DNA from 4 places in the Enterobacter sp. K510 genome. Region 1 is predicted to be linked to each of the others. Evidence: predicted binding sites of a transcription regulator. Region 1 holds the regulator's gene; each other region holds the start of a gene.

The links. Region 1 encodes PurR, which represses purine synthesis genes. Its sites were predicted from a motif close to CANGCAAACGTTTGCNTG; they were not measured.
Positions count from the first base shown of each region.
Region 2: a site for PurR is predicted at 4,602-4,619, ahead of cvpA (colicin V production protein). Genes of this name have one in related genera too.
Region 3: a site for PurR is predicted at 1,766-1,783, ahead of gcvT (glycine cleavage system aminomethyltransferase GcvT). Genes of this name have one in related genera too.
Region 4: a site for PurR is predicted at 4,492-4,509, ahead of guaB (IMP dehydrogenase). Genes of this name have one in related genera too.

Region 1 covers NZ_JBNRLQ010000004.1:306,788-314,165, forward strand. Annotated here, with positions in the region: gene mdtK (MdtK family multidrug efflux MATE transporter) at 1-985, opposite strand, end outside; gene ACQUTD_RS09305 (riboflavin synthase subunit alpha) at 1,209-1,841, shown strand; gene cfa (cyclopropane fatty acyl phospholipid synthase) at 1,878-3,026, opposite strand; gene punC (purine nucleoside transporter PunC) at 3,327-4,511, opposite strand; gene punR (DNA-binding transcriptional activator PunR) at 4,625-5,536, shown strand; gene purR (HTH-type transcriptional repressor PurR) at 5,553-6,578, opposite strand; gene cydH (cytochrome bd-I oxidase subunit CydH) at 6,873-6,965, shown strand; gene ACQUTD_RS09335 (MFS transporter) at 7,138-7,378, shown strand, end outside.
Region 2 covers NZ_JBNRLQ010000008.1:211,967-219,344, forward strand. Annotated here, with positions in the region: gene truA (tRNA pseudouridine(38-40) synthase TruA) at 1-798, shown strand, start outside; gene ACQUTD_RS15615 (DedA family protein) at 824-1,483, shown strand; gene accD (acetyl-CoA carboxylase, carboxyltransferase subunit beta) at 1,587-2,501, shown strand; gene folC (bifunctional tetrahydrofolate synthase/dihydrofolate synthase) at 2,570-3,838, shown strand; gene dedD (cell division protein DedD) at 3,828-4,499, shown strand; gene cvpA (colicin V production protein) at 4,675-5,163, shown strand; gene purF (amidophosphoribosyltransferase) at 5,197-6,714, shown strand; gene ACQUTD_RS15645 (UbiX family flavin prenyltransferase) at 6,812-7,378, shown strand, end outside.
Region 3 covers NZ_JBNRLQ010000001.1:316,968-324,345, forward strand. Annotated here, with positions in the region: gene gcvP (aminomethyl-transferring glycine dehydrogenase) at 1-74, opposite strand, end outside; gene gcvH (glycine cleavage system protein GcvH) at 165-554, opposite strand; gene gcvT (glycine cleavage system aminomethyltransferase GcvT) at 580-1,674, opposite strand; gene ubiI (FAD-dependent 2-octaprenylphenol hydroxylase) at 2,129-3,331, opposite strand; gene ubiH (2-octaprenyl-6-methoxyphenyl hydroxylase) at 3,547-4,725, opposite strand; gene pepP (Xaa-Pro aminopeptidase) at 4,722-6,038, opposite strand; gene ACQUTD_RS01460 (YecA/YgfB family protein) at 6,065-6,643, opposite strand; gene zapA (cell division protein ZapA) at 6,848-7,177, shown strand; RNA gene ssrS (6S RNA) at 7,219-7,378, shown strand, end outside.
Region 4 covers NZ_JBNRLQ010000008.1:86,213-93,590, forward strand. Annotated here, with positions in the region: gene der (ribosome biogenesis GTPase Der) at 1-1,321, shown strand, start outside; gene ACQUTD_RS15105 (zinc ribbon domain-containing protein) at 1,378-1,599, shown strand; gene ACQUTD_RS15110 (protealysin inhibitor emfourin) at 1,596-1,949, opposite strand; gene ACQUTD_RS15115 (M4 family metallopeptidase) at 1,949-2,974, opposite strand; gene xseA (exodeoxyribonuclease VII large subunit) at 3,053-4,429, opposite strand; gene guaB (IMP dehydrogenase) at 4,588-6,054, shown strand; gene guaA (glutamine-hydrolyzing GMP synthase) at 6,117-7,378, shown strand, end outside.

The sequences.
Region 1 (7,378 bases):
TGACGACCGCCATGCAGACGCCTACCGCCAGCCCGGTTCGCGCGGCGGTTTGCGCATCCAGCGTCGAGCCCTGGCCCAGGCGATAACCCACGCGAATGGTGACCGCTGCCGCCAGCGACATCGGCAGGACGAACATCAGCGAGCTGAAGTTAAGGGCGATCTGGTGCCCGGCCACATCGACAATGCCAAGGGGCGACACCAGCAGCGCCACCACGGCGAACAGCGTCACCTCAAAGAACAGCGCGAGGGCGATGGGCAGCCCCAGTTGCGCCAGGCGCAGCAGCACGGCGGGATCCGGTTTGCCAAAACGCATATCGTTACGGATGTCGCGCATGGAGCGCGCGCGCTTAATGTAGGAGACCATGCAGACGAACATCATCCAGTACACCGTTGCCGTCGCCACGCCGCAGCCGACGCCGCCCATCTCAGGCATACCGAAATGACCATAAATCAGCACATAGTTGATGGGGATATTCACCAGCAGGCCGAGAAAACCAAACACCATGCCGGGCTTGGTTTTCGCCAGCCCTTCACACTGGTTACGCGCCACCTGGAAGAACAGATAGCCAGGCGCGCCCCACAGCAGGGCGCGCAGATAGCGCACCGCTTTGTCCGCCAGTTCGGGATCGATATTGTGCATCGCATGAATGATATGACCCGCGTTCCACAGCACGATCATGATCAGCACCGACACGCCGCCCGCCAGCCAGAAACCCTGGCGTACCTGGTGGGCAATACGGTCGCGGCGGCCGGAGCCGTTCAGTTGCGCAACCGTCGGCGTCAGCGCCAGCAGCAGCCCATGACCAAAAAGAATGGCGGGCAGCCAGATAGAGGTACCAATAGCCACCGCCGCCATGTCGGTGGCGCTGTAGCCGCCCGCCATCACGGTATCGACGAAACCCATCGCGGTCTGGGCGATTTGCGCAATGATCACCGGGATTGCCAGTGCTAATAACTGACGCGCTTCAAGAAAGTACTTCTGCACGTGAACACCTGTTGAATTGTAGTTATATGAAAAACTGAATAGCCGCCGTTACTGGCAGCAAAAGATTTGCAGGAGAAATAACCAGTACATTGTAGCGGGGAAATGCGATTAATCCAGAGAAAAAACAGCGTAATAAGTGCCGAGACTGGCAACCTCATTTTTCACCTGTTATTGTGCTGGTATAAACTCGGTTAACCGAATTAATGATACAGGAGCACCAGGCATGTTTACCGGTATTGTACAGGGCACGGCAAAAGTGGTGTCCATTGATGAGAAACCCAATTTCCGCACGCACGTCGTGGCGCTGCCAGACACCATGCTGGATGGTCTGGAGACGGGCGCGTCCGTGGCGCACAACGGTTGCTGCCTGACCGTAACGGAAATTAACGGCAACCTTATCAGTTTCGACTTAATGAAAGAGACGCTGCGTATTACCAATCTCGGTGAATTAGCCCCCGGCGATTATGTGAATGTTGAGCGTGCGGCAAAATTCAGCGATGAAATTGGCGGACATTTAATGTCAGGTCATATTATCACTACCGCGGAAGTGGTTAAGATCCTGGCGTCAGAAAATAATCGTCAGATCTGGTTTAAAGTCCAGGATCCGACGCTGATGAAGTATATTCTTTATAAAGGATTTATCGGTATTGACGGTATTAGCCTGACGGTAGGCGAGGTGACGCCGACGCGCTTTTGCGTGCACCTGATCCCGGAAACGCTGGAGCGCACCACGCTCAGCAGCAAAAAACTGGGCAGCCGCGTCAATATCGAAATCGATCCCCAGACCCAGGCGGTGGTGGACACCGTCGAACGCGTAATGGCGGCCCGGGTGGTGGTGGTTGAGCGCGACGAGTAAATTCCACAAAAAACCCCGGCAAGCCGGGGTTTTTTATCAACGCGCCACACGCAGGCCGTTTTCCACGCCCCGGCTGAACACCACCTGCCAGAGCTGAATATCCCGCGCGCGGAACGCCCCCGCACAGGCATTGAGATAGTAGCTGAACATCCTTCTGAAACGATCAGAATAATTGCCGGCAATCTCCGGCCAGGCGGCCTGAAAACGGCTGTGCCAGGCCATCAGCGTTTTATCATAATCCGAACCGAAGTTATGCCAGTCTTCCATCACAAAATGCGGCTCGCTGGCGGTGGCGATCTGCCGCACCGACGGCAGGCAGCCGTTAGGGAAGATGTACTTATTGATCCAGGGATCGACGTGGTGGTCGGTTTTATTCGAGCCGATAGTGTGCAGTAAAAACAGGCCGTCAGGTTTCAGATTGCGATCGACAACCTCAAAATAGGTGGCGTAGTTTTTAGGACCAACGTGTTCGAACATGCCGACAGAGACGATGCGGTCAAACTGCTCGTTAAGATCGCGATAATCCTGGAGCAAAATAGTCACATCGAGATCCTGACAGCGTTCCTGCGCCATTTTTTGCTGTTCCGCAGAAATCGTCACGCCCACCACGCTGACGTCATAGTGCTGCGCCATGTACTGCGCAAGCCCACCCCAGCCACAGCCGATGTCGAGCACACGCATTCCGGGCTGGAGCTGTAGCTTTTCGCAAATCAGTTTTAGCTTGGCAAGCTGGGCGTCTGCCAGCGTCGTGGCATCCTTCCAGTAGGCGCAAGAGTATTGCATTTGCGGATCCAGCATGCGGCTGAACAGATCATTACCCAAATCGTAATGCTCTTTGCCGACGATCCATGCCCGGCGCTTGCTCTGCAAATTAAATAATCTGGCGCCCGCTATACGCAGTGTATCTTTGAGATGGTGCGGGAGCTGGTTTTCAAGACCGGCACGCAGGACGTTGTTGAAGAAAATGTCCAGCCGTTCGCAATCCCACCAGCCGTCCATATAACTTTCACCCAGCCCCAGCGATCCTTCCTGCAGCACGCGTTTAAAAAAATGAGGATTTTTGACCTGAATATCTGCCGGGGACGAACCGTTGATTGTGATCCCCGCCCGGCCAAGCAGTTCGCTTACGATACGAAACCAGTCATCATCCCGTATGTTAACGTCTTCTATGCACGATGAACTCATAGCTTCTCCATCACCTGTATGTGATCAGAACCTTCAAACAGCGTAGTCGCTTTTTAGGGTTTGTGAGAAATCTCACGGAATGGTCCGCGAGCCAGAAATCCGACGTAGAACAGAGGAAGGGAGATTACCCTTGCCGAAAAGGCCATCCGTGGTGAGAGAGGCGTCATCCTGCGCCTGTTACTGCATAATATTTATCGTAATTATATGTGCCGGAAATGAGTATAGGCCTCAGATCCGGCAGATACAATAGTAAATTCTTAGCAACCTAATCACTGGTTTGTAACATAGTTGCCCGGTGAACTATGCAGAGGCGGTTTCAGCATCCGCGTCTGTTACACCATGACGCTGCATCCGGTAACCGGCAGCGGCCAGTAATACGGTGATCAGCATTACGCTGGTGGTGGTCAACAGCGGCGTGCCGATAAGCGCGGACACCACCAGACTGGCAAGGAAACAGAGCCCCAGTTGCAGGGTATTTTGCAGCGCCGCCGCACGTCCGGTCGCCTGCGGGAACGGGCGCAGCGCCTGGGCCACCACAATGGGATAAATGGCGCCGTTCGCCATTGCCATCACGCAGAAGGGCACCAGCAGCGCAGTGAGGGATTGACCCGCCACCAGCCCGGCTATCCAGGTACCCGCCACGCTCAGACCGTAGAACACCAGCAGCCACGGCAGTAACTTTTTACCCTGCCACTTTTGCAGCGCTGCGCGGCATCCATAGCCGCCGATCAGAAAGGCGATGGTTTGCGGCACATAGCTCAGGCCAATGGCCGCCGGGCCGTAGCCCATTTCGCTGAGGATAAAGGGCGAGCCGGTCAGCCAGGCGAAGAAGCTGGCGGAGCAGGCGGCGTAGATCAGCACGTTACCGCGGTAATCCCGGGAACGGAGCAGGGTGGCAAAGGTCAGCGGCACGTCGCTGCTGGTGGTTTTTTTTACCACCGGCTTCAGGCGCAGCGCGGGCAGCATCAGCACCAGCGTAATGACAAACAGCGTCATAAAAATCATTTGCCAGGAAAAATGCGCGAGGATCCAGCTGCCCAGCAGCGGCGCAAGGGCCGGAGAGAGACCCACCAGCGGCATAATGGTGGCGAAGATACGATTAGTGCGGTGTGCCGGATAGTGATCCGTCACCAGCGCCTGCCAGGTGACGGCGGCGGCGCAGACGCCGATCGCCTGGATAAAACGCAGCACCAGCAGCCAGGTGGCGTCGCGCACCCACAGCATGCCCAGACAGCCGACGGCAAAGAGCGCCAGACCGCTTAACAGCACCGGGCGGCGACCATAAGTATCGGACAGCGGACCCCACGCCAGTTGCGCAACCGCAAATCCGGCTAAAAACAGACTCAGGCTGGCGCTGACAGCAGCCGCCGGGGTTTGAAGATCATTCTGAATAACGGCGAAGGCGGGTAAATACATATCTGTAGCCAGAAAGCCCAGTACGCTTAACCCCGCCAGCCAGACTAAAAATCCTTTTCCAGGTTTCATGTCACGTTCTCTTGTTTTGGCAGGTGAGCAGAGCGGCAGAGTGTAGGGAGTGCAATGACGGTTGTGAAACGCTAATATTTGCACATTGCATTCAAAAAATTTGCAGGCAGAACATGTGGTCAGAATATTCACTGGAAGTGGTTGATGCGGTGGCACGAACCGGCAGCTTCAGCGCCGCCGCGCAGGAACTCCACCGGGTCCCATCGGCGGTGAGCTATACGGTGCGGCAGCTGGAAGAGTGGCTGGCGGTGCCACTGTTCGAGCGCCGTCACCGTGACGTGGTGCTTACTCCCGCCGGACGCTGGTTTTTAAAGGAAGGGCGATCTGTTATCAAAAAAATGCAGATCACCCGTCAGCAGTGTCAGCAGATCGCCAACGGCTGGCGGGGGCAGTTATCCATCGCGGTGGACAATATCGTTAAGCCCGAACGTAGCAGGCAAATGATCGTCGATTTCTACCGCCACTTTCAGGATGTGGAGCTGATCGTCTTTCAGGAAGTATTCAACGGCGTGTGGGACGCGCTGGCGGATGGCCGCGTGGAACTGGCGATTGGCGCGACCCAGGCGGTGCCGGTGGGCGGGCGCTACGCCTTCCGGGATATGGGGAAATTGAGCTGGAAGTGCGTGGTATCCCGTGAACACCCGCTGGCGGCGATGGACGGGCCGCTGAGCGATGACACCTTGCGCAACTGGCCGTCGCTGGTGCGCGAGGACACCTCCCGCTCGCTGCCCAAGCGTATTACCTGGCTGCTGGATAACCAGCGGCGCATCATCGCGCCCGATTGGGAATCCTCGGCGGCCTGTTTGTCGGCGGGATTGTGTATCGGCATGGTACCGGCGCATTTTGCCAGGCCCTGGCTTGATCGCGGAGAGTGGGTGGCGCTGCCGCTTGAAAATCCCTTCCCGGATGCCGCCTGTTGCCTGACGTGGCAGCAAAAGGATAATTCGCCCGCCTTAAGCTGGCTGCTGGATTATTTAGGAGACAGCGAGACGCTGAATAAAGAGTGGTTGCGGGAGCCAGAGTGACTGGCTCCCGGCAGGCTTAGCGGCGATAGTCGCGGAACGGGCCGTCGGCGACCGAGCGGCGTTCGATGAGACGCGGGTGCACCTCAATGGATTGCGACTCTTCACGCTTGCTGACGATCCTGTCCATCAGCATATTGAAGGCCGTTTCGCCCAGCGAGTCTTTCGGCTGGTGAATGGTGGTCAGCGCCGGGGTGAAGAAACGGGCGTTGCGCACGTTGTCATAACCAATCAGCGACACGTCCTGCGGCACGCGCAGACCCATTTCATCAGCCCCGCAGAGCGCGCCCATCGCCATCACGTCGCCGCCGCAGAAGACTGCGGTCGGACGATGCGGCTGGGAGAGGATCTGCTGCATGGCGCGGTAGCCGGATTCCGGCTCAAAGTCGCCCTGCACGATCCAGTTTTCCGGCACCTTAATCAGCGCTTCTTCCATCGCTTTCATAAAGCCCGCCAGACGGCCCGCGCCGGTGTTACGCTCAAGCGGGCCCGGAATGACGCCGATTTCACGGTGGCCGCGTTCGATCAGATACCGGCCCGCCATATAGCCGCCTTCAAAGGCGTTATCGATCACCGAATCGGTAAAGTCCGCTTTCGCTTCGCCCCAGTCCATCACCACCATCGGGATATGACGGTACTCTTCCAGCATGCGCAACAGCGGGTCCGGGTATTCAGAACACATCACCATCAGGCCGTCGACGCGCTTTTGCGCCATCATCGACAGATAAGCGCGCTGCTTTTCAAGATTGTTCCAGGCGTTGCCGAGGATCAGGGTATAGCCCTTCTGGAAGCAGTTTTTCTCAACAGCTTCAATGATTTCGGCAAAGTAGGGCGCTTCGCTGCTGGTCGCCAGCAAGCCAATCGACTTGGTATGGTTAACCTTCAGACTGCGCGCCACCGCGCTCGGGGAATAATGCAGCTCTTTGATAGCTGCCCACACCGCGTTGCGCGTTTCTTCCGCAACAAAACGGGTTTTGTTAATAACATGTGATACGGTTGTAGTGGAAACGTTTGCGCGTTTCGCTACATCTTTAATTGTTGCCATTAGATCTCACTCCAGACCATATCTTAAGCTCCTGATACTGCTACAGGTAAACGTTTGCCTTAAAAAACCCTTCGCGCAACATTTTCAGGTTGCGATACGCCGGGAAAACAACACAGGACGTCAGGAGGGGTCAGTGGCCGGTACGCGAATAAATTTAGCGTGGAATTCTGGCTGATCTTGATGAAAAGGGGAAGCCTAAAAATGGTTATCAATCTAAAACAGAGAAGATTTTTGCGTTTAACTGTGCAAAAATGAGCAATCTCACTTTTTGTGGGGGTTAACAAAGGAGAAAAAATGATGGATAGCAATCTGAAGTATTCGCTGTTTACTACCGTAATCGTGCTCAGCCTGATCGTTGCTGGCGCAATGACTGCCGCTTTTAATTGATCCAGAGCAGGGAGAGCGCTCTCCCTCTCTTTTTCATTCCCGCCGATTGTTATCAAATTTGCAATAATCTTTTGTCACTTCATTAACTTCTGTTTTTTTGTGATTAATGTCATGCTTTTGACTTCACCGCGAGGCGCTCTGTACGCCATCGCATTACTGGAGTCATGTAATAATGAAGATAAATTTTCCCCTGCTGTCACTGGCAATCGGGGCTTTTGGGATAGGTACAACTGAATTTTCACCCATGGGATTGCTGCCGGTAATCGCCCGTGGCGTTGACGTCTCGATCCCTGCCGCCGGCATGCTGATCAGCGCCTATGCGATCGGCGTGATGGTGGGCGCCCCCCTGATGACGCTGCTGCTGTCGCACCGCGCCCGCCGTAACGCGCTGATCTTCCTGATGGCGATTTTCA
Region 2 (7,378 bases), on a different contig from region 1:
GCAAAGCCCGTCAGCAAGATTGCGCTCGGCATTGAGTACGACGGCAGTAAGTATTACGGCTGGCAGCGGCAGAATGAAGTGCGCAGCGTGCAGGAAAAGCTCGAAACTGCGCTTTCAAAAGTGGCGGACGAGCCGATCACGGTGTTTTGCGCCGGGCGTACTGACGCCGGGGTGCACGGCACCGGGCAGGTAGTGCATTTCGAAACCAGCGTACAGCGTAAAGATGCGGCCTGGACGCTGGGCGTAAATGCGAATTTACCTGGTGACATCGCGGTGCGCTGGGTAAAAAATGTGCCCGATGATTTTCATGCACGTTTTAGCGCCACGGCTCGCCGTTACCGCTACGTCATCTACAATCATCGTTTGCGCCCTGCCGTGCTGGGGCGCGGCGTCACTCACTACTATCATCCTCTGGATGCCGATCGGATGCATCGTGCGGCCCAGGCGCTGATAGGGGAAAATGACTTTACCTCGTTTCGGGCGGTTCAGTGCCAGTCGCGTACGCCGTGGCGAAACGTGATGCACATTAACGTGGCGCGTTACGGTGCATATGTGGTGGTCGATATCAAAGCCAATGCCTTTGTACATCATATGGTCAGGAATATTGTCGGCAGCCTGATGGAAGTAGGCGCCAACAACCAGCCGGAGAGCTGGATAGCAGAACTGCTGGCGGCGAAGGACAGAACGCTCGCGGCAGCAACGGCGAAAGCGGAAGGGTTGTATCTGGTGGCGGTGGATTATCCCGACCGCTTCGATCTGCCGCGCCCGCCAATGGGTCCGCTGTTTTTAGCGGACTAAATGCATTCAGACAAAGGCGTAAGACATGGATCTCATTTATTTTCTCATTGATTTTATTTTACACATTGATGTGCACCTGGCTGAGCTGGTCGCGCAGTACGGCGTCTGGATTTACGCCATTCTGTTCCTGATCCTGTTTTGCGAAACAGGACTGGTAGTGACGCCGTTTTTACCGGGTGATTCGCTGCTGTTTGTCGCAGGGGCGCTCTCCGCTTTGCCGACGAACGATCTGAACGTGCACCTGATGGTGACGCTGATGATTGTGGCGGCTATCCTTGGCGATGCGGTGAACTACACCATTGGACGGCTGTTCGGCGAAAAGCTGTTCAGCAATCCGAACTCAAAAATCTTCCGTCGCAGCTATCTTGATAAAACCCATGCGTTTTACGATAAGCACGGTGGCAAGACGATTATCCTGGCGCGATTTGTGCCTATCGTCAGAACTTTCGCGCCCTTTGTGGCGGGAATGGGGCATATGTCGTATCGTCACTTCGCGGCCTATAACGTCATCGGCGCGCTGTTGTGGGTGTTACTGTTCACCTACGCCGGCTACCTGTTCGGTGATCTGCCCGTTGTGCAGGAGAACCTGAAATTGCTTATCGTGGCAATTATCGTGCTCTCGATCCTGCCAGGCGTAATCGAAATTATTCGTCACCGACGCGCAGCAGCCCGACAGACAAAATAAGAACCCGTCAGCGGTTCGACCACTTTTTTGTCCCAAGTTGCCGAGCGTTATGTTTTAATGTGCCCCATTTATGGGCTACCAGGTTCATGCATAAAGGTCATCAATGAGCTGGATTGAACGAATTAAAAGCAATATTACCCCCACCCGCAAGGCAAGCATTCCTGAGGGAGTGTGGACCAAATGTGACAGCTGCGGTCAGGTGCTTTACCGTGCCGAACTGGAGCGTAACCTTGAGGTCTGCCCGAAATGCGATCACCACATGCGTATGTCAGCGCGTAACCGCCTGCATAGCCTGATGGATGAAGGATCGATGGTGGAACTGGGTAGCGAACTTGAGCCGAAAGATGTGCTGAAGTTCCGTGATTCCAAAAAGTACAAAGACCGTCTGGCGTCTGCCCAGAAAGAAACCGGTGAGAAAGACGCGCTGGTGGTGATGAAAGGCACGCTGCATGGTATGCCGGTCGTCGCTGCGGCGTTTGAATTCGCCTTTATGGGCGGTTCCATGGGTTCCGTGGTTGGTGCTCGCTTTGTTCGCGCGGTTGAACAGGCGCTGGAAGACAATTGCCCGCTGATCTGTTTCTCCGCTTCCGGTGGCGCGCGTATGCAGGAAGCATTGATGTCGCTGATGCAGATGGCGAAAACCTCTGCGGCGCTGGCGAAGATGCAGGAGCGCGGTCTGCCGTATATCTCCGTGCTGACCGACCCGACCATGGGCGGCGTCTCCGCGAGCTTCGCGATGCTGGGCGATCTGAACATCGCGGAACCGAAAGCGCTGATCGGCTTTGCCGGTCCACGCGTTATTGAACAGACCGTGCGCGAAAAACTGCCGCCGGGCTTCCAGCGCAGTGAGTTCCTGATTGAAAAAGGCGCAATCGACATGATCGTGCGTCGTCCGGAACTGCGCCTGAAGCTGGCGAGCATTCTGGCGAAGCTGATGAATCTGCCGACGCCAAACCCGGATGCGCCGCGTGAAAGCATCGTGGTGCCGCCGGTACCCGATCAGGAAAACGAAGCCTGATAAAATCGAAGGGCAGAGCGCAGGTGCTCTGCCTTTTTACTTTTTCAACTGCATTCAAGCCGGGCATCATGGAAACGAAAAGCATTCCTCAAGCCACGTCGCCCCTGGCCACGTGGCTTTCTTATCTGGAAAACCTGCACAGTAAAACCATTGATATGGGACTTGCGCGCGTTCAGACCGTGGCGGCTACGCTCGACGTGCTCAAACCTGCGCCTTTTGTCTTTACCGTGGCCGGTACCAACGGCAAGGGCACCACCTGCCGTACGCTGGAGTCTGTGCTGCTGGCGGCGGGGCTACGGGTGGGCGTTTACAGCTCGCCGCATTTAGTGCGCTACACCGAGCGCGTGCGCGTGCAGGGCGAAGAGCTGGCGGAAAGCGATCACACCCGCTCGTTCGCCGCCATCGAAGCTGCGCGTGGCGATACCTCCTTAACCTATTTCGAATACGGCACGCTGTCGGCGCTGTGGCTGTTCAAAGAGGCGGCGCTGGATGTGGTGATCCTCGAAGTCGGCCTTGGCGGGCGCCTTGACGCCACCAATATTGTCGATGCGGATGTCGCCGTGGTGACCAGCATCGCGCTGGATCATACCGACTGGCTGGGGCCGGATCGCGAGAGCATTGGCCGCGAAAAAGCCGGTGTCTTCCGGGCGGGCAAACCGGCGGTGGTCGGCGAGCCGGATATGCCGCAGAGCATCGCCGATGTCGCACGCGAGAAAGGCGCGCACCTGCTGCGCCGCGATGCCGACTGGCAGTATGAGGTCACGGGCGACCGCTGGCGTTTTCGCGATGCTCAGGGTGAGCTGACTGGCCTGCCGTTACCGCAGGTGCCGCAGCCCAACGCGGCAACCGCGCTGGCTGCCCTGCGTGCCAGCGGCCTGAATATCAGCGAGACGGCGATCCGCGACGGCATTGCGAAAGCGATTTTACCGGGACGTTTCCAGATAGTGAGCCAGTCGCCGCGCGTGATTCTGGACGTGGCGCACAATCCTCATGCGGCGGCTTATCTGGCCGGACGCCTGGCAGCGTTGCCGAAAAGCGGACGCGTGCTGGCGGTGGTCGGCATGCTGCATGATAAAGATATTGCCGGAACGCTTGCCTGTCTGGAGAGCCAGGTCGATAGCTGGTATTGTGCCCCTCTGGAAGGGCCGCGGGGCGCGACGGCAGAACAGCTGCTGACGCACCTTAACGGCGGCAGCGCCTTTGCCAGCGTCGAACAGGCGTGGCGGGCGGCAATGGCGGATGCCAGACCAGAAGATACCGTGCTGGTGTGTGGTTCCTTCCACACCGTAGCACATGTCATGGAAGCGATGGACGCGGGGAGAACCGGTGGCGAGTAAGTTTCAGAACCGTTTAATGGGCACCATTGTGCTGGTGGCGCTGGGCGTGATTGTGCTGCCGGGGCTGCTGGACGGGCAGAAAAAACATTACCAGGATGAGTTTGCGGCGATCCCGCTGGTGCCAAAACCCGGCGATCGCGACGAGCCGGACATGCTGCCGGCGGCCACGCAGGCGCTTCCGGCACAGCCGCCGGAAGGCGCGGCTGAAGAAGTGCGGGCGGGCAACGCCGCAGCGCCGTCGCTGGAGGCCTCGCGTCAGGCGGCCAACAATCCTGAAATGGATATTGACCCGCAGCCGGTGGTAACACCTAAACCTAAGCCGGTGGAAAAACCAAAACCGCAGCGCGATACCGCTCAGCAACAGGCAGCCACGACGCCGCCGCCGAAGCAGGCCGAAGAAGAGAAGCCTGCGCCGACGGGTAAGGCGTATGTCGTGCAGCTGGGGGCGCTGAAGAATGCCGATAAGGTTAATGAAGTTACCGGCAAACTGCGCAGCGCGGGTTATCGGGTATTCACTATTCCAGGCACGCCGGTGCAGGGTAAAATCACCCGTATTCTGGTCGGCCCGGACGCCTCGAAAGATAAGCTTAAGGGATCCCTTGGCGAGCTGAAGCAGATCTCCGGCTTAAGCGGCGTGGTGATGGGGTATACCCCGAACTGATTAGAAAAAACGCACAAAAACCCGGCCCGCAGAGGCCAGGCCTGTGCTGGCGTTGAAGATTTTTTCAGCGCCATTTTTATTTACGCGCGGGAAGGAAATCCCTACGCAAACGTTTTCTTTTTCTGTTAGAATTCGCCCCGAACTGGATGACAGGGCGATTAATCGTGGGACACATATGGTCTGGATTGATTACGCCATCATCGCGGTAATTGGTTTTTCCTGTCTGGTTAGCCTTATCCGCGGCTTTGTTCGTGAAGCGTTGTCGCTGGTGACATGGGGTTGTGCTTTCTTTGTCGCCAGTCATTACTACACTTACCTGTCTGTCTGGTTCACGGGCTTTGAAGACGAACTGGTTCGAAATGGGATTGCTATCGCGGTGCTGTTTATCGCGACGCTGATCGTCGGCGCTATTGTTAACTATGTTATCAGTCAGCTTGTCGAGAAAACCGGCCTGTCGGGTACTGACCGGGTGTTGGGGATTTGCTTCGGTGCGCTGCGCGGTGCGCTGATTGTCGCCGCCATTCTGTTCTTTCTCGATACCTTTACCGGCTTTTCCAAAAGCGAAGACTGGCAAAAGTCGCAGCTGATCCCGCAGTTTAGTTTTATCATCAGATGGTTCTTTGACTATCTGCAAAGCTCGTCAAGTTTCTTGCCCAGGGCGTAAGTCCTGAGATGTGGCTTAACGAGGAATATACGTATGTGCGGTATTGTCGGTATCGCCGGTTTCATGCCGGTTAACCAGTCGATTTATGATGCATTGTCGGTGTTGCAGCACCGTGGTCAGGACGCCGCAGGCATTATCACCATTGATGAACTTAACTGCTTCCGTTTGCGTAAAGCGAACGGCATGGTGAACGATGTATTTGAAGCCCGCCATATGCAGCGCCTGCAGGGGAACATGGGTATTGGCCATGTGCGTTACCCGACTGCGGGCAGCTCCAGCGCTTCAGAAGCGCAGCCTTTTTACGTGAACTCGCCGTACGGTATCACGCTTGCCCACAACGGCAACCTGACCAACGCCCATGAGCTGCGTAAGCGTCTGTTCGAAGAGAAACGCCGCCACATTAATACCACTTCCGATTCTGAAATCCTGCTCAATATTTTTGCCAGCGAGCTGGATAACTTCCGCCACTACCCGTTAGAAGCGGATAACATTTTTGCTGCCGTCGCCGCCACCAACCGTCAGATCCGCGGGGCCTATGCCTGCGTGGCGATGATCATCGGTCACGGTATGGTTGCCTTCCGCGATCCTAACGGTATTCGTCCGCTGGTGCTTGGTAAACGCGATCTCGCCGATGGCCGCACCGAATACATGGTAGCGTCTGAGAGCGTGGCGTTAGATACGCTGGGCTTCGAATTCCTGCGCGATGTGGCGCCTGGCGAAGCGGTGTACATCACCGAAAAAGGCCAGCTGTTCACCCGTCAGTGCGCGGAAAACCCGGTCAGCAATCCGTGCCTGTTTGAGTACGTTTATTTCTCCCGTCCGGATTCCTTTATCGACAAGATTTCCGTGTACAGCGCCCGTGTGAATATGGGTAAAAAGCTGGGCGAGAAAATTGCCCGCGAATGGGAAGATCTGGATATTGACGTGGTCATCCCGATCCCGGAAACCTCCTGCGATATCGCGCTGGAAATCGCCCGTATTCTGGATAAGCCGTACCGTCAGGGCTTCGTGAAAAACCGTTACGTTGGCCGTACCTTTATCATGCCGGGTCAGCAGCTGCGCCGTAAGTCTGTGCGCCGTAAGCTGAACGCCAACCGCGCGGAATTCCGTGACAAGAACGTGCTGCTGGTGGACGACTCCATCGTGCGCGGTACCACTTCCGAGCAGATCATTGAGATGGCCCGCGAAGCCGGTGCGAAGAAAGTGTACCTCGCCTCCGCCGCGCCGGAAATTCGTTTCCCGAACGTCTACGGCATCGACATGCCGACCGCCAACGAGCTGATTGCTCACGGTCGCGAAGTGGATGAAATCCGCCAGATCATCGGTGCCGACGGCCTGATTTTCCAGGATCTGAACGATCTCATCGACGCGGTGCGCGCCGAGAACCCGGATATTCAGCAGTTTGAATGCTCGGTGTTCAACGGCGTCTACGTCACCAAAGACGTGGATCAGCAGTATCTCGACTATCTCGACGCCGTGCGTAATGACGATACCAAAGCGCTGCTGCGTCAGAACGAAGTGGAAAGTTTAGAGATGCATAACGAGGGATAACGCCCTCACTCCGGCCCTCTCTCACCGGGAGAGGGCTGTTGCAACTCCCGCCAAAATCCTGCAAAGTCCTCAGCAAATTAGCGAAAGGGCGATGGACATGAAACGACTCATAGTAGGGATCTCCGGGGCCAGCGGCGCCATTTACGGCGTGCGTTTATTACAGGTTCTGCGGGATGTTGCCGGGGTGGAAACCCATCTGGTGATGAGTAATGCCGCCCGCCAGACCCTGGCGCTGGAAACCGATCTCTCTGTTAAAGATGTGCAGGCGCTGGCGGATGTGGTACATGACTCCCGCGATATCGCCGCCACCATCTCCTCCGGCTCGTTTAAAACCGCTGGTATGGTCATTCTGCCGTGCTCGATCAAAACCCTCTCCGGCATCGTACACAGCTATACCGACAGCCTGGTCACCCGCGCCGCTGACGTGGTGCTGAAAGAGCGACGTCCGCTGGTGCTCTGCGTGCGTGAAACGCCGCTGCATCTTGGACATCTGCGTCTCATGACCCAGGCCGCTGAAATAGGCGCAGTGATCATGCCGCCTGTTCCGGCGTTCTATCATCGTCCGCAGATGCTGGATGATGTGATTAATCAGACGGTGAACCGCGTGCTGGATCAGTTTGATATTGAACTGCCCGCCGATCTTTTCACCCGCTGGTCGGGCGGC
Region 3 (7,378 bases), on a different contig from region 1:
TGCGTGGCATCCGGTCCGATGTGGCGTTCAATGAATGCGCCGCTATTTTCAAGCTGGCTTAGCGTCTGTGTCATGGGCGAGGGTTCCTGAAACGGTCTGGCTGATTTGCCCGGTGGCGCTGGCGCTCACCGGGCCTGCAAAGTAATGAAATATCCGGCGGAGATTTACTCGTCTTCTAACAGCGCTTCATACGCGCTGGCGTCCAGCAGAGCGGCAACTTCGCTTTCATCGCTGGCTTTAATTTTGAAGATCCAGCCGCCGCTGTACGGCTCGCTGTTGACCAGCTCCGGCGTGTCGCTCAGCGCGTCGTTGACGGCCAGGATCTCGCCGCTGACCGGCGCATAAATATCGGAAGCGGCTTTTACGGATTCGGCAACGGCACAGTCGTCGCCCGCGCTGACGGTCGCGCCCACTTCAGGCAGATCGACAAACACCATATCACCCAGCAGCTCCTGCGCGTGCTCGGTAATGCCAACGGTGTAGCTGCCGTCCGCTTCTTTGCGCAGCCATTCATGTTCTTTACTGTATTTCAGTTCAGCCGGTACATTGCTCATAAAGGTTTCTCCACAATAAAATGCGTTACGCGACAGGTTTACCCATGCGCACAAAAACAGGTTTGGTAACGGTAACCGGCATTTCGCGGTTACGGATCTGTACGATGGCGGTTTCGCCAATGCCTGCCGGTACGCGGGCCAGCGCGATGCTGTAGCCCAGCGTCGGTGAGAAGGTACCGCTGGTGATAACGCCTTCCTGCTGATTGCCGTCGTGGTCAGTGAAACGCACCGGCAGTTCATTACGCAGCACGCCTTTTTCGGTCATCACCAGACCAACCAGCTGTTCGGTGCCTTTTTCACGCTGTGCTTCCAGCGCTTCGCGGCCGATAAAGTCGCGGTCAGCGGGTTCCCAGGCGATGGTCCAGCCCATATTGGCGGCCAGCGGAGAGACGCCTTCATCCATCTCCTGCCCGTAAAGGTTCATGCCCGCTTCCAGACGCAGCGTATCGCGCGCGCCCAGGCCGCAGGGTTTCACGCCCGCTTCCACCAGCGCATGCCAGAATTCGGCGGCCTTTTCATTCGGCATGGCGATTTCATAGCCCGCTTCGCCGGTGTAGCCGGTGGTGGCAATAAAAAGTCCGCCTGTTTCCACGCCAAAGAATGGCTTCATGCCGCTGACGGCTTCACGTTGTTCATCGCTGAACAGCGTGGCGGCTTTGGCTTTGGCGTTCGGGCCCTGCACGGCGATCAGCGATAGATCGTCGCGCACGCTGATGTCGATGGCGTAAGGCGCGGCGTGTTCGGTGATCCAGGCGAGATCTTTTTCGCGGGTGGCGGAGTTGACCACCAGGCGGAAGAAGTCTTCGCTGAAGAAGTAGACGATCAGGTCGTCAATCACGCCGCCGGAGGCGTTAAGCATGCCGCTGTAGAGCGCCTTGCCGGGGGTGGTAAGTCTGGCTACGTCGTTAGCCAGCAGGTAACGCAGGAAGTCGCGGGTACGGGTGCCTTTCAGATCGACGATGGTCATGTGGGACACATCGAACATGCCTGCATCGCGGCGTACGGCGTGGTGCTCGTCAAGCTGGGAGCCGTAATGCAGCGGCATCATCCAGCCGTGGAAATCCACCATGCGCGCGCCACATAGCGTGTGTTGTTCAAACAAAGGAGTCTGCTGAGCCATCTTTTCCTCATTGAATAAGCGGGGCTGTTAAGGATTTCCCGGGTCATAAAAACCGCCACGACCCCCGGCGTCAGCCTCCTTTCAGGTTGCCGACGCAAACGTTACCTTTCGCCTGAACTTATCACTGAAAAGCGCCCTAAACCATAAGTAAAAATGCGCCATCACATTAGCTTATGACCTGAAAACCCGCAGAGCCGCACAGCGTAAAAAACTTAATAACGAGTAATTAACATTCTCTTTATAGGGAGAATTGAACTTCCCGACCCTGTAAAGTGACATTTTTCACCAAAAATCATGAGAATTTCCCGACGCTGAAAATTCATGACATGAGAAAAAGTAATCTGAAAAAGCGGGTGAAATTAGATTATTTCAAATGAGGAGACGCTGCCCTTCCCGGAACCGGGAAGGGAAAGTGTGACGCGGATCTTAGTTCAGGCGGAAGGCTAAAAAATGATTATTTCAGCCAGTCGGGAAGGTCGTTGAGACCCATCGCCTGACGGATAAGTTGCGGCTTCACGCCAGGGAGGGTGTCGGCCAGCTTGAGACCAATATCACGCAGCAATTTTTTCGCCGGGTTGTTACCCGCAAACAGCCCACGGAAGCCCTGCATCCCGGCGAGCATCACCGCCGCGCTGTGCTTGCGGCTGCGCTCGTAACGGCGCAGATAGAGATGCTGCCCGATGTCTTTGCCCTCGCGATGCAGACGACGCAGCTCGTTAACCAGCACTGCCGCATCCATAAAGCCCAGGTTGACGCCCTGCCCGGCCAGCGGATGAATGGTGTGCGCCGCGTCGCCAACCAGCGCCAGACGATGACCGGCAAACTGACGGGCGTAGCGTCCGGTAAGGGGATAAACCTGACGCTCGCTCTCCACCTGACACAGGCCAAGGGCATTGTCGAAGGCCACGCACAGCGCCTGATTGAAGTCTTCAGTGCTGGCCTGCTGCATTTTTTCCGCCTCACGCGGTGGCAACGACCAGACAATAGAGCACAGATGCGGATCCGCCAGCGGCAGGAATGCCAGAATGCCGTCGCCGTAAAACACCTGACGCGCGGTGGCGTTGTGCGGTTCGGCGGTACGGATGGTCGCCACCAGCGCGTGATGGCCGTAATCCCAGTAAGTAAGCGGAATATCGGCTTTGCTACGCAGCCAGGAGTTAGCGCCGTCAGCGCCCACCACCAGGCGCGCCGTCAGCATGCTGCTGTCCTGCATGGTAAGGAAGGCGTCGTTTTCGCCCCAGGCGACCTGTTGCAGCGTGGCCGGGGTAATCAACGTGATGTCGCTGCTCTGCTGCGCTTTTTGCCACAGCGCCTGATGCACCACGGCGTTTTCGACGATGTGTCCCAGATGGCTGTAGCCCATGCTTTCGTCGTCAAAGGCGATGCGGCCAAAGCTGTCTTTGTCCCACACTTCCATGCCGTGATAGCAGCTGACGCGGTGCGCCAGAATGTCAGACCAGACGCCCAGATGCGTCAGCAGTTTTTCACTGGCGGCGTTGATGGCGGATACGCGCAGTTCAGGCGGCGCATCCGGGGCCAGCGGCACCGGCGCGTTCTGTTCCAGCACCGCCACGCGCAGCCCGCTGCCCTGTAATCCACAGGCCACAGCCAGCCCGACCATGCCCCCGCCAACAATTGCTACATCTACACTTTGCACAATTCACTCCAGCAGCCTGGCTTAGCAGGCGTAATTGTTGCAGCCAGTTTGAACACGGACAGCGCGGAAAAACCGGAGCGTACTTGCAGTACGTGAGGATTTACTCGCTTCGCTCGCCCAGAGGGCCGCCCTTTTGGGCGTTCAAAACACTGACGTGTTTTGTTGAGCACTGCCCAGGTTCAAAATGGCAAATAAAATAGCCTGGTAAGACAGGCTTAGCGCGCGACCCAGCCCAGCGTCCGCTGCGCCAGCACATCACGTGCCGGGGTAAATAATTCCATTGCCATCAGACCGGCATTGCGCCCGGCGACCAGCGGCGCCCAGCGGTTGGCGAACAGGTGCACCAGCCCGTCGGTGACGCCGATGGTCGCCTCTTTGTCGGCCTGGCGGCGTTTTTGATACTGGCACAGCACCGAATAAATACCCACGTCCGTCTGACTGGCCCATGCGCTGGTCAGGGTTTCGGCCAGCGTCATCACGTCGCGCATGCCGAGGTTAAACCCCTGCCCGGCGATAGGATGCAGCGTCTGGGCGGCATTGCCCACCAGCACCACGCGATGGGAAATGGACGACGAGGCGGTGGTCAGCGACAGCGGATAGGCGCTGCGCGTTCCGGCGTGAAGGATACGCCCGAGCCGCCAGCCGAAGGCTTTTTGCAGCTCGTGACAGAATTTTTCGTCAGACCAGGCGAGCACCTCGTCACGCTTGTTTTCTGCGTGGCACCACACCAGCGAGTAGCGCCCCTGCGTCATCGGCAGCAATGCCAGCGGGCCATGCTCGGTAAAGCGCTCGAAGGCGCGGCCAGCTTGTTTCGCGGACACCGTGACGTTGGCGATCACCGCCACCTGATGATAGGGCGTCTGCTGCCAGGTAATGCCGCTTTGCGATCCCAGCGACGAACGGGAGCCATCGGCGGCAACCAGCAGCGTGCCGTCGATCTGATCGCCATTTTCCAGCATCACGCTGACGCCGTTTTCCGTGCGGGAAAAGGTATTGACCCGCGCGGGACAATGCAGCGTCACGCCGGGGGCGTTTTTCAGCATGGCAAACAGGCGCTGGCCGATATCATGCAGCTCGACCACCTGACCCAGCGCGTCCACGCGGTAATCCTGCGCCTCTAAAGTGACAAAACCCGCATGGCCGCGATCGCTGACGTGTACGGTGGTAATAGGTGTAGCGCAGTCGGCAAGGCGTTGCCAGATACCGACCCGCGCCAGCTGCTGACAGGTGCCCTCCGCCAGCGCAATGGCGCGGGCATCAAACCCCGGATGGCGCGTGGCGTCCGGGGCGATGGCTTCCACCACATGCACCGGCAGCGTTCCCTTTGATAAGCGTGAAATGGCCAGCGCCAGGGTCGCGCCTGCCATGCCGCCGCCCACGATAATCACGCTCATGCGCGTTTCGCTGCCGCCATCAGCGCCTCGATGTCATCGGCTTTTTTAACCACGCTGGCGGTGAGGTTTTCGTTGCCGTCTTCAGTGATCAGAATATCGTCTTCAATACGCACGCCAATGCCGCGGTATTCTTCCGGCACGTCGGCGTCCGGGGCGATGTACAGACCCGGCTCGACGGTGATCACCATGCCCGGCTCCAGCACGCGGGAGCGATCCGCGCCGTAAACGCCCACGTCATGCACATCCAGCCCCAGCCAGTGGCTCAGGCCATGCATAAAGAACGGACGGTGCGCGTTGTCGGCAATCAGCTGGTCGATTTCGCCTTTCAGGATGCCGAGCTTCACCAGGCCGGTGATCATGATGCGCACCACGTCGGCAGTCACGTCCTGAATGGAGACGCCCGGCCGGAAGCGTTGCAGGGCCGTCTCTAAAGATTCCAGCACGATGTCATAGATGGCGCGCTGGGCGGGGGTGAATTTGCCGTTTACCGGGAAGGTACGGGTAATGTCGCCCGCGTAGCCCTGGTATTCGCATCCGGCGTCAATCAGCACCAGATCGCCGTCGCGCATTTCACTTTCGTTTTCGGTGTAGTGCAGGATGCAGGCGTTTTCACCGCTGCCGACGATGGTGTTGTAGGACGGGAAGCGCGCGCCGTGGCGGGAAAACTCGTGCAGGATCTCACCTTCCAGCTGGTATTCGAACATTCCCGGACGGCAGACCTGCATGGCGCGGGTGTGCGCCAGGGCGGTGATCTCCCCGGCGCGACGCATCACTTCGATCTCTTCGGCGGATTTGAACAGGCGCATTTCGTGCACCATCGGACGCCAGTCGGTCATGGTGGCTGGCGCGGTGAGGTTCTGCCGCGCGCTTTTACGCAGTTTATCCAGCGCGGCAAAGACGATCTCATCAGCCCAGGCGTATTCGCCCTGCGCGTGATAGACCACGTCGAGGCCGTTCAGTAACTGATAGAGCTGCTCGTTGATTTCGCTGAACGCCAGCGCGCGATCGACGCCCAGTTTTTCCGGGGCGGCTTCCTGCCCGAGACGGCGGCCAAACCAGATCTCGGCGGTTTTATCGCGCAGGCGGTTAAACAGCACGCTGTGGTTATGGGTGTCATCGCTTTTAATCAGCACCAGCACGGCCTGCGGCTCGTTAAAGCCGGTGAAATACCAGAAGTCGCTGCTCTGCCGGTAGGGATATTCACTGTCGGCGCTGCGGGTCACTTCCGGCGCGGCGAAGATTAGAGCCGCGCTGGCAGGCGCCATCTGCGCCAGTAAGGCCTGACGGCGACGAAGAAATTCAAGCTGTGTCATGACACCTCCATATTCAACAAGACAGTTTAGTGTAGCGTGGGCTTACGCATTTCCGGTGCGGTTGGCTGTGGTCGGGTGAACGTATCGTGGCACAGCAGCGCGGCGATGCGCACATACTCGACGATCTCTTCCAGCGACATCTCCAGCTCCTCCTGGTCTTCGTCTTCTTCGTAGCCCAGCTGCGCGATGTTGCGCAGATCGTCAATCGCCTCGCCGGTTTCGCCGGTCACTTTATCCAGCTTCGGCTGAGTAACGCCCAGGCCCAGCAGGAAGTGGTTGACCCAGCCCGCCATGGCGTCGGCACGTTCGAAAACCGTGGTGTCGTCGCCATCCGGCAGAAACAGCTGGAACTGGAAGCCATCGTCTTCCAGCGCGTCGCTGGTGGCGGCATGCAGCTTGCGTAAGGCTTCCGCCAGCTCGTGCCCAAAGGCCAGACCTTCGTTTGTCAGGTCGTGCAACAGCGGCTGCCAGGAGGCGTCTTTGTTGCCGCCGCAGAGCATCCCGCCGATCAGACCGTGCATTTCCGCCGCGGTTAAGCCAACGCCCTGTTGATTGAGTAACTGGTTAAGTTCATTGTAACCAGGCATTTCGTTCTGTATTGACATGCGCATTCGTCGTCGTTGGGAGGAATATTCATGGTATGCTACCACTTTGGACCCTGGTGATATACCCGTCAGGCCTTACCTCAGGCAATGTATTTGTGCCGTTAAAGGGCTTGAATCCTCTCATCAGGGTAGCTATAGTGACGCCCCTTCGCAGCCAGGGCTCGGCTGGGAAGGCAGAGCGCAGTCAAACAGCAGGAAGGTGGCATGTCTGCAGAACCCGTCGATATCCAAATTTTTGGCCGTTCACTGCGAGTGAATTGCCCACCTGAACAAAGGGATGCTTTGAATCAGGCTGCGGAAGATCTGAATCAGCGGTTGCAAGATCTGAAAGTACGCACTAGAGTCACAAATACTGAGCAGCTGGTTTTCATCGCCGCGTTGAACATCAGCTACGAACTTGCTCAGGAAAAGGCAAAAACCCGCGACTACGCCGCCAACATGGAGCAGCGTATTCGGATGTTACAGCAGACCATCGAACAGGCATTGCTTGATCAGGGTCGCATAACAGAAAGACCGGGGCCGAAGTTTGAATAACACTTCAGGGTCTACTATGGTAGAGTGACCATGAAGAAAAAATTTCTCTGAGATGTTCGCAAGCGGGCCAGTCCCCTGAGCCGATATTTCATACCACAAGAATGTGGCGCTCCACGGTTGGTGAGCATGCTCGGTTCGTCCGAGAAGCCTTAAAACTGTGACGACACATTCACCTTGAACCAAGGGTTCAAGGGTTACAGC
Region 4 (7,378 bases), on a different contig from region 1:
TACCGGCGGTATCGACGGGACAGAAGACGGCGTGGAAACCCGTATGGCCGAGCAGTCGCTGCTGGCTATCGAAGAAGCGGACGTTGTGCTGTTTATGGTGGATGCGCGCGCGGGCCTGATGCCTGCTGACGAAGCCATCGCCCAGCACCTGCGTTCCCGTCAGAAACCGACGTTTCTGGTGGCTAACAAAACCGATGGTCTGGATCCGGATCAGGCGGTAGCGGACTTCTACTCACTGGGTCTCGGTGAGATCCACGCGATTGCCGCGTCTCACGGTCGTGGCGTCACCAGCCTGCTGGAGCATGTGCTGGTGCCGTGGATGGAAGAAGTCGATCCGCGTGAAGTGGAAGAAGTCGACGAAGAAGCCGCCTACTGGGCGCAGTTTGAAGCCGAGCAGAATGGCACCGAGCCGGTTGAAGAGCCGGAAGACGACTTTAACCCGCTGGATCTGCCGATCAAGCTGGCCATTGTCGGGCGTCCGAACGTCGGTAAGTCCACACTAACCAACCGTATTCTCGGTGAAGATCGCGTGGTGGTGTATGACATGCCGGGCACCACCCGTGACAGCATCTATATTCCGATGCAGCGTGATGAGCGTGAATTCATTCTCATCGATACCGCTGGCGTGCGTAAGCGCGGCAAAATCACCGATACCGTGGAAAAATTCTCGGTTATTAAAACGTTGCAGGCAATTGAAGACGCCAACGTCGTGCTGCTGGTGATCGATGCCCGCGAAGGCATTTCCGACCAGGACCTGTCGCTGCTGGGCTTTATCCTTAACAGCGGTCGCTCGCTGGTGATCGTTGTCAACAAATGGGACGGTCTGAGCCAGGAAGTTCGCGAGCAGGTGAAAGAGACCCTGGATTACCGCCTGGGCTTTATCGACTTTGCCCGCGTGCACTTCATCTCCGCCCTGCACGGCAGCGGCGTCGGCAACCTGTTTGAATCCGTCCGCGAAGCCTATGACAGCTCGACGCGTCGCCAGAGCACGGCGATGCTGACCCGCATCATGAACATGGCCGCAGAAGATCATCAGCCACCGCTGGTGCGTGGTCGCCGCGTGAAGCTGAAATATGCACACGCCGGGGGTTATAACCCGCCGATTGTGGTGATCCACGGTACTCAGGTGAAAGACCTGCCGGATTCCTACAAGCGTTATCTGATGAACTACTTCCGCAAATCACTGGACGTGATGGGGACACCGATCCGCATCCAGTTTAAGGAAGGGGAGAACCCGTTCGCCAACAAGCGCAACACCCTGACCCCGAACCAGATGCGTAAACGTAAGCGTCTGATCAAGCACATCAAGAAAGGGAAATAATCCCTTTGCTCCTCGCCCCGGCACGCCGCCGGGGTGAAGGCATACCAGGAGGCTTTATGGAACTGCAATGCCCGACCTGTCATCATCCGCTGGAACTTTCCGGCACGCAGGCGCACTGCGCGCACTGTCATCAGGATCTCACCCTTGAAGCGCGTTGCCCGGACTGTCATCAGCCCTTAGAGGTGCTGAAAGCCTGTGGCGCGGTGGATTATTTCTGCCAGCACGGCCATGGACTGATCTCGAAAAAGCGCGTCGAATTTACCCTCGCAACGCCTTAATCACACACGCAATCTTTTCCGCGTCGCCACAGCTCTTCCAGCTCTGACGGGGCATCACTTTCCGCGATTAGCAAGACGATGTCCGCATGATGCGTACTGTTTTGCTGCGTCCAGCTGATCTGAATGCGGTAATAGCGCTGATCGCCGCGTCCCGGTGACTCCGCCTTTCCCGGATCCTGTCCCAGCGGCAACGAGCGGCGCAGAATATTGCACACACGATCCCGTTGTTGTTCATCCAGTTCAGAAAGGGCGATACGGCGGGGCGCGGCAAGGCGCGGCATATACGCCACGCCGCCTTCTCGCGCCAGGTCAATAACGGCATCTTCCGTCAGCGCGGGCAGGGTTTTCATCACAGCACTCCTGTCTCTTTCCACGCCTGCTCAATGGCGTCGGCGACAGCGCTGCCAGAGCGTTTGCCGCCGTGCTCCACCGTCAGACGGGCAAAGGTGGCGAAATCGGCATTCTGCGCCAGCGAACGGTCGCACACCGTGTCATACCAGGCATAGCCCGCTTTTTCCCAGGCGTAACCGCCCAGCGCCAGCGCCGCGAGATAAAAGGCGCGGTTAGGAATGCCGGAGTTCAGGTGCACACCGCCGTTGTCCTCACGGGTTTTAATGTAGTCATCCATATGGGCTGGCTGCGGATCCTTGCCGAGCAGCGGATCGTCATAAGCGGTGCCGGGCGCAGACATTGAGCGCAGGCCGCGTCCGTTGATGCCTTCCGCCAGCAGACCTTCGCCAATCAGCCAGTCGGCCTGATCGGCGGTCTGCCCGAGGTGATACTGCTTCACCAGCGAACCAAACACATCCGACAGCGACTCGTTCAGCGCGCCCGCCTGCTCAAAGTAGATCAGGCCTGCTTCGGTTTCCGTGACGCCGTGGCTCAGCTCATGGCCGACGATATCAATCGCAATGGTAAAACGGTTAAAAATCTCGCCGTCGCCATCGCCAAACACCATCTGCTGACCGTTCCAGAAGGCGTTCTGGTAATCCTGACCGTAATGCACCGTGCCGCTTAAGATCATGCCCTTGTTATCGAGAGAGTCGCGCTGATACGCGTGCCAGAAGAACTGATGCGTGACGCCGAGATAATCCCAGGCTTCGTCGGCGGCGACATCGCCGTTCGACGGCTGGCCTTCCTTGCGCACCAGCTTGCCGGGCAGCGCCTGGGTGTTTTGCGCGTCATAGATTTCGCGTTCAGTATCGCCGCTGGCGGCGCTCGGGTGGGCAGCGGTTTTGCCATAGTGCTCCGCCATCAGCGTCTGTACGTGCATTAACGTCTGACGGGCGTACTGCTGCTGCGGGGGCGCGCCGTGGTCAATAATGTGGCGCAGGATATACGGCGGAATAACGGAATGCAGGCGAGAATAATTCATGCTGGTCTCCTTACTGGGCGAAAGCCGAAAAATAAGAAACACCAGCAGTATAGTTCCGGGCGGGAAGAGTTTCCCTTATCAGGCTTCAGGTTTACGCTTGCGGGTTTTCTTCACCGGCGTCACTTCTGTGACCTGGCTTGCCACCCAGCCATCTTCCAGACGGGTGGTCAGCGTATCGCCCGCTTTCACCTGCTTGGTTTTTTTCAGCACGCTGCCGTCAGCGGCGCTGGTCACGCTGTACCCGCGCGCCAGGGTGGCGAGAGGACTGACGGCTTCCAGATGGGTGATGGCGCCGCCAAAACGTTCGCGGGTACTGCTCAGGCGATCGCGCATGCTTTGTGCCAGACGGTACTCCAGCTGCTGTACGCGGGACTGGGCGCGATGGATGCGCGGTTGTGGGTTGTGCTGGTTCAGTCGCTGGGTGATGCGTTGCTGGCGCTGGGTAGTGCGCTTAAGCTGATTCTCCAGGGCGGTGGCCATACGCTGACGCAGGCGCTCCAGCACCGTTTGCTGACGCGCCAGCCGCAGCTGCGGATGCTGCTGTTGCAGACGATGATAAAGCTGTGTGAAACGACGATTGCGCGTCGCCAGATAATAATCCATCGCCATTTCCAGCCGCTGCTGGCCGATCTGCAACTGGCGCAACAATTCCTGCTGATTACGGCTGACCATTTCGGCGGCGGCAGAAGGCGTGGGGGCGCGCAGATCGGCGACGAAATCGGCGATGGTCACGTCCGTTTCATGCCCCACGGCGCTGACCACCGGAATGGCGCTGGCAAAGATCGCCCGTGCGACCCGCTCGTCGTTAAAGCTCCACAGATCTTCCAGCGAGCCGCCGCCGCGTCCGACGATTAACACGTCGCACTCCTGACGGCGGTTAGCCTGTTCAATGGCGCGGACAATCTGCCCCGGCGCATCCTCGCCCTGAACCGCCGTCGGGTAGATGACCACCGGCAGAGAGGGATCGCGGCGCTTAAGCACATGCAGAATATCGTGCAGGGCGGCACCGGTTTTCGAAGTGACGACGCCCACGCAATGCGCAGGGGAGGGGAGCGGCTGCTTGAACTGGCTGTCGAACAGCCCTTCCGCCTGTAACCGCGCTTTTAACTGTTCGTATTTTTGTTGCAGCAGGCCTTCACCCGCCGGCTGCATGCTCTCAACGATAATCTGGTAATCGCCGCGCGGCTCATAGAGGGTAACGCTGGCGCGCACCAGCACCTGCTGACCATGCTGCGGGCGAAAGGTGACGCGGCGGTTACTGTTGCGGAACATGGCGCAGCGCACCTGGGCGGTGTCGTCTTTGAGGGTGAAATACCAGTGCCCTGATGCGGGCTGCGTGAAGTTGGAAATCTCACCGCTGATCCATACCTGGCCCAGCTCTTTTTCAAGCAGCATGCGCACCGTCTGATTCAGGCGGCTGACGGTATAAATTGCAGGGGATTGAGTCATTGACATGTGAGCTGGATCAAATTCTAAATCAGCAGGTTATTCAGTCGATAGTAACCCGATGAGAGGCGAACGCAACTATTTTTCTGAAAAAAGTGTGGATGCAACCGATTACGCTCTGTATAATGCCACGGCAATATTTAACCACCCGGTCAGAGATATTGCCCATGCTACGTATCGCTAAAGAAGCCCTGACGTTTGACGACGTCCTCCTTGTTCCCGCTCATTCCACCGTTCTGCCGAATACCGCCGATCTCAGCACCCAGCTGACGAAATCCATTCGCCTGAATATTCCTATGCTCTCCGCAGCCATGGACACCGTGACGGAAGCGCGTCTGGCGATTGCTCTGGCACAGGAAGGCGGCATCGGCTTTATCCACAAAAACATGTCCATTGAGCGTCAGGCTGAAGAAGTCCGCCGCGTCAAAAAACATGAATCCGGTGTTGTTACCGATCCACAGACCGTACTGCCCACCACCACGCTGCGCGAAGTGAAAGAACTGACCGAACGTAACGGTTTCGCAGGCTACCCGGTTGTCACCGCTGACAACGAGCTGGTCGGTATTATTACCGGTCGTGACGTGCGTTTTGTCACCGATTTAAGCCAGCCGGTCAGCGTCTATATGACGCCGAAAGAGCGCCTGGTTACCGTGCGTGAAGGCGAAGCGCGCGACGCCGTGTTTGCCAAAATGCACGAAAAACGCGTGGAAAAAGCGCTGGTGGTTGACGCGAATTTCCATCTGCTCGGCATGATCACCGTTAAAGACTTCCAGAAAGCCGAACGTAAACCGCAGGCCTGTAAAGACGAGCATGGCCGTCTGCGCGTTGGCGCGGCCGTAGGCGCAGGCGCGGGCAACGAAGAGCGCGTGGACGCGCTGGTCGCCGCCGGCGTTGACGTCCTGCTGATCGACTCCTCTCACGGTCACTCTGAAGGTGTGCTGCAACGCATTCGTGAAACCCGTGCCAAATACCCGGATCTGCAAATCATCGGCGGTAACGTCGCCACCGGCGCAGGCGCACGTGCGCTGGCCGAGGCTGGCGTGAGCGCGGTAAAAGTGGGTATCGGTCCTGGCTCCATCTGTACCACCCGTATCGTGACCGGCGTGGGCGTACCGCAGATCACCGCCGTGTCTGACGCGGTGGAAGCGCTGGAAGGCACCGGTATTCCGGTTATCGCTGACGGCGGCATCCGTTTCTCCGGCGACATCGCCAAAGCCATCGCCGCTGGCGCAAGCGCGGTAATGGTCGGCTCTATGCTGGCAGGTACCGAAGAATCGCCGGGCGAAATCGAACTGTTCCAGGGACGTTCCTACAAATCCTATCGCGGCATGGGTTCGCTGGGCGCGATGTCCAAAGGTTCTTCTGACCGTTACTTCCAGACGGATAACGCCGCTGACAAACTGGTGCCGGAAGGTATCGAAGGCCGCGTGGCCTATAAAGGCTATCTGAAAGAGATCATTCACCAGCAGATGGGCGGCCTGCGCTCCTGTATGGGGCTGACCGGCTGTGCTACCATCGACGAGCTGCGTACCAAAGCCGAATTCGTACGCATCAGCGGTGCAGGCATTCAGGAAAGTCACGTTCACGATGTGACCATTACCAAAGAGTCGCCGAACTACCGTATGGGCTCCTGATCGTTTCCACGCCCGGCTTAATGCCGGGCGATTTTGTTTTACTTGCCTCGGAATTAGCGTCAATGACGGAAAATATTCATAAGCATCGCATTCTTATCCTCGATTTTGGTTCGCAATACACACAGCTGGTGGCCCGTCGCGTGCGCGAACTGGGCGTTTACTGCGAACTCTGGGCATGGGATGTCACGGAAGCACAGATCCGTGAGTTCAACCCAAGCGGTATCATCCTCTCCGGCGGCCCGGAAAGCACCACCGAGCATAACAGCCCGCGCGCGCCGCAGTATGTGTTTGACGCAGGCGTTCCGGTACTGGGCGTGTGCTACGGCATGCAGACCATGGCGATGCAGCTCGGCGGTCATGTAGAAGGCTCGAACGAGCGTGAATTCGGCTATGCGCAGGTTGAAGTTAAAACCAGCAGCGCGCTGGTACGCGGTATCGAAGACTCCCTGAGCGCAGACGGCAATCCGCTGCTCGACGTGTGGATGAGCCATGGCGATAAAGTTACCGCTATCCCGGACGACTTTGTGACCGTCGCCAGCACCGAGAGCTGCCCGTTTGCCATTATGGCGAACGAAGAAAAACGCTTCTATGGCGTGCAGTTCCACCCGGAAGTGACGCACACTCGTCAGGGTCAGCGTCTGCTGGAGCGCTTTGTACTCGACATCTGTGAGTGTGAAGCCCTGTGGACCCCGGCAAAAATTATCGAAGACGCCGTGGTGCGCCTGCGTGAGCAGGTCGGTAACGACAAAGTGATCCTCGGCCTGTCCGGCGGCGTGGATTCCTCGGTGACCGCCATGCTGCTGCACCGCGCCATTGGCGACCGTCTGACCTGTGTATTCGTGGATAACGGCCTGCTGCGTCTGAACGAAGCCCAGCAGGTGATGGATATGTTCGGCGATCACTTTGGTCTCAACATTGTGCACGTGGAAGGCGAAGCGCGCTTCCTGGATGCGCTGGCGGGTGAGAACGATCCGGAAGCGAAACGTAAAATTATCGGCCGTGTCTTCGTGGAAGTGTTTGACGAAGAAGCGCTGAAGCTGGAAGACGTGAAGTGGCTGGCGCAGGGGACTATTTATCCTGACGTTATCGAGTCTGCGGCCTCCGCAACCGGTAAAGCGCACGTGATTAAATCGCACCACAATGTGGGCGGCCTGCCGAAAGAGATGAAGATGGGCCTGGTTGAACCGCTGCGTGAGCTGTTTAAAGACGAAGTGCGTAAAATCGGTCTGGAGCTGGGCCTGCCGTACGACATGCTGTACCGTCACCCGTTCCCGGGTCCGGGGCTTGGCGTGCGTGTGCTGGGCGAAGTGAAGAAAGAGTACTG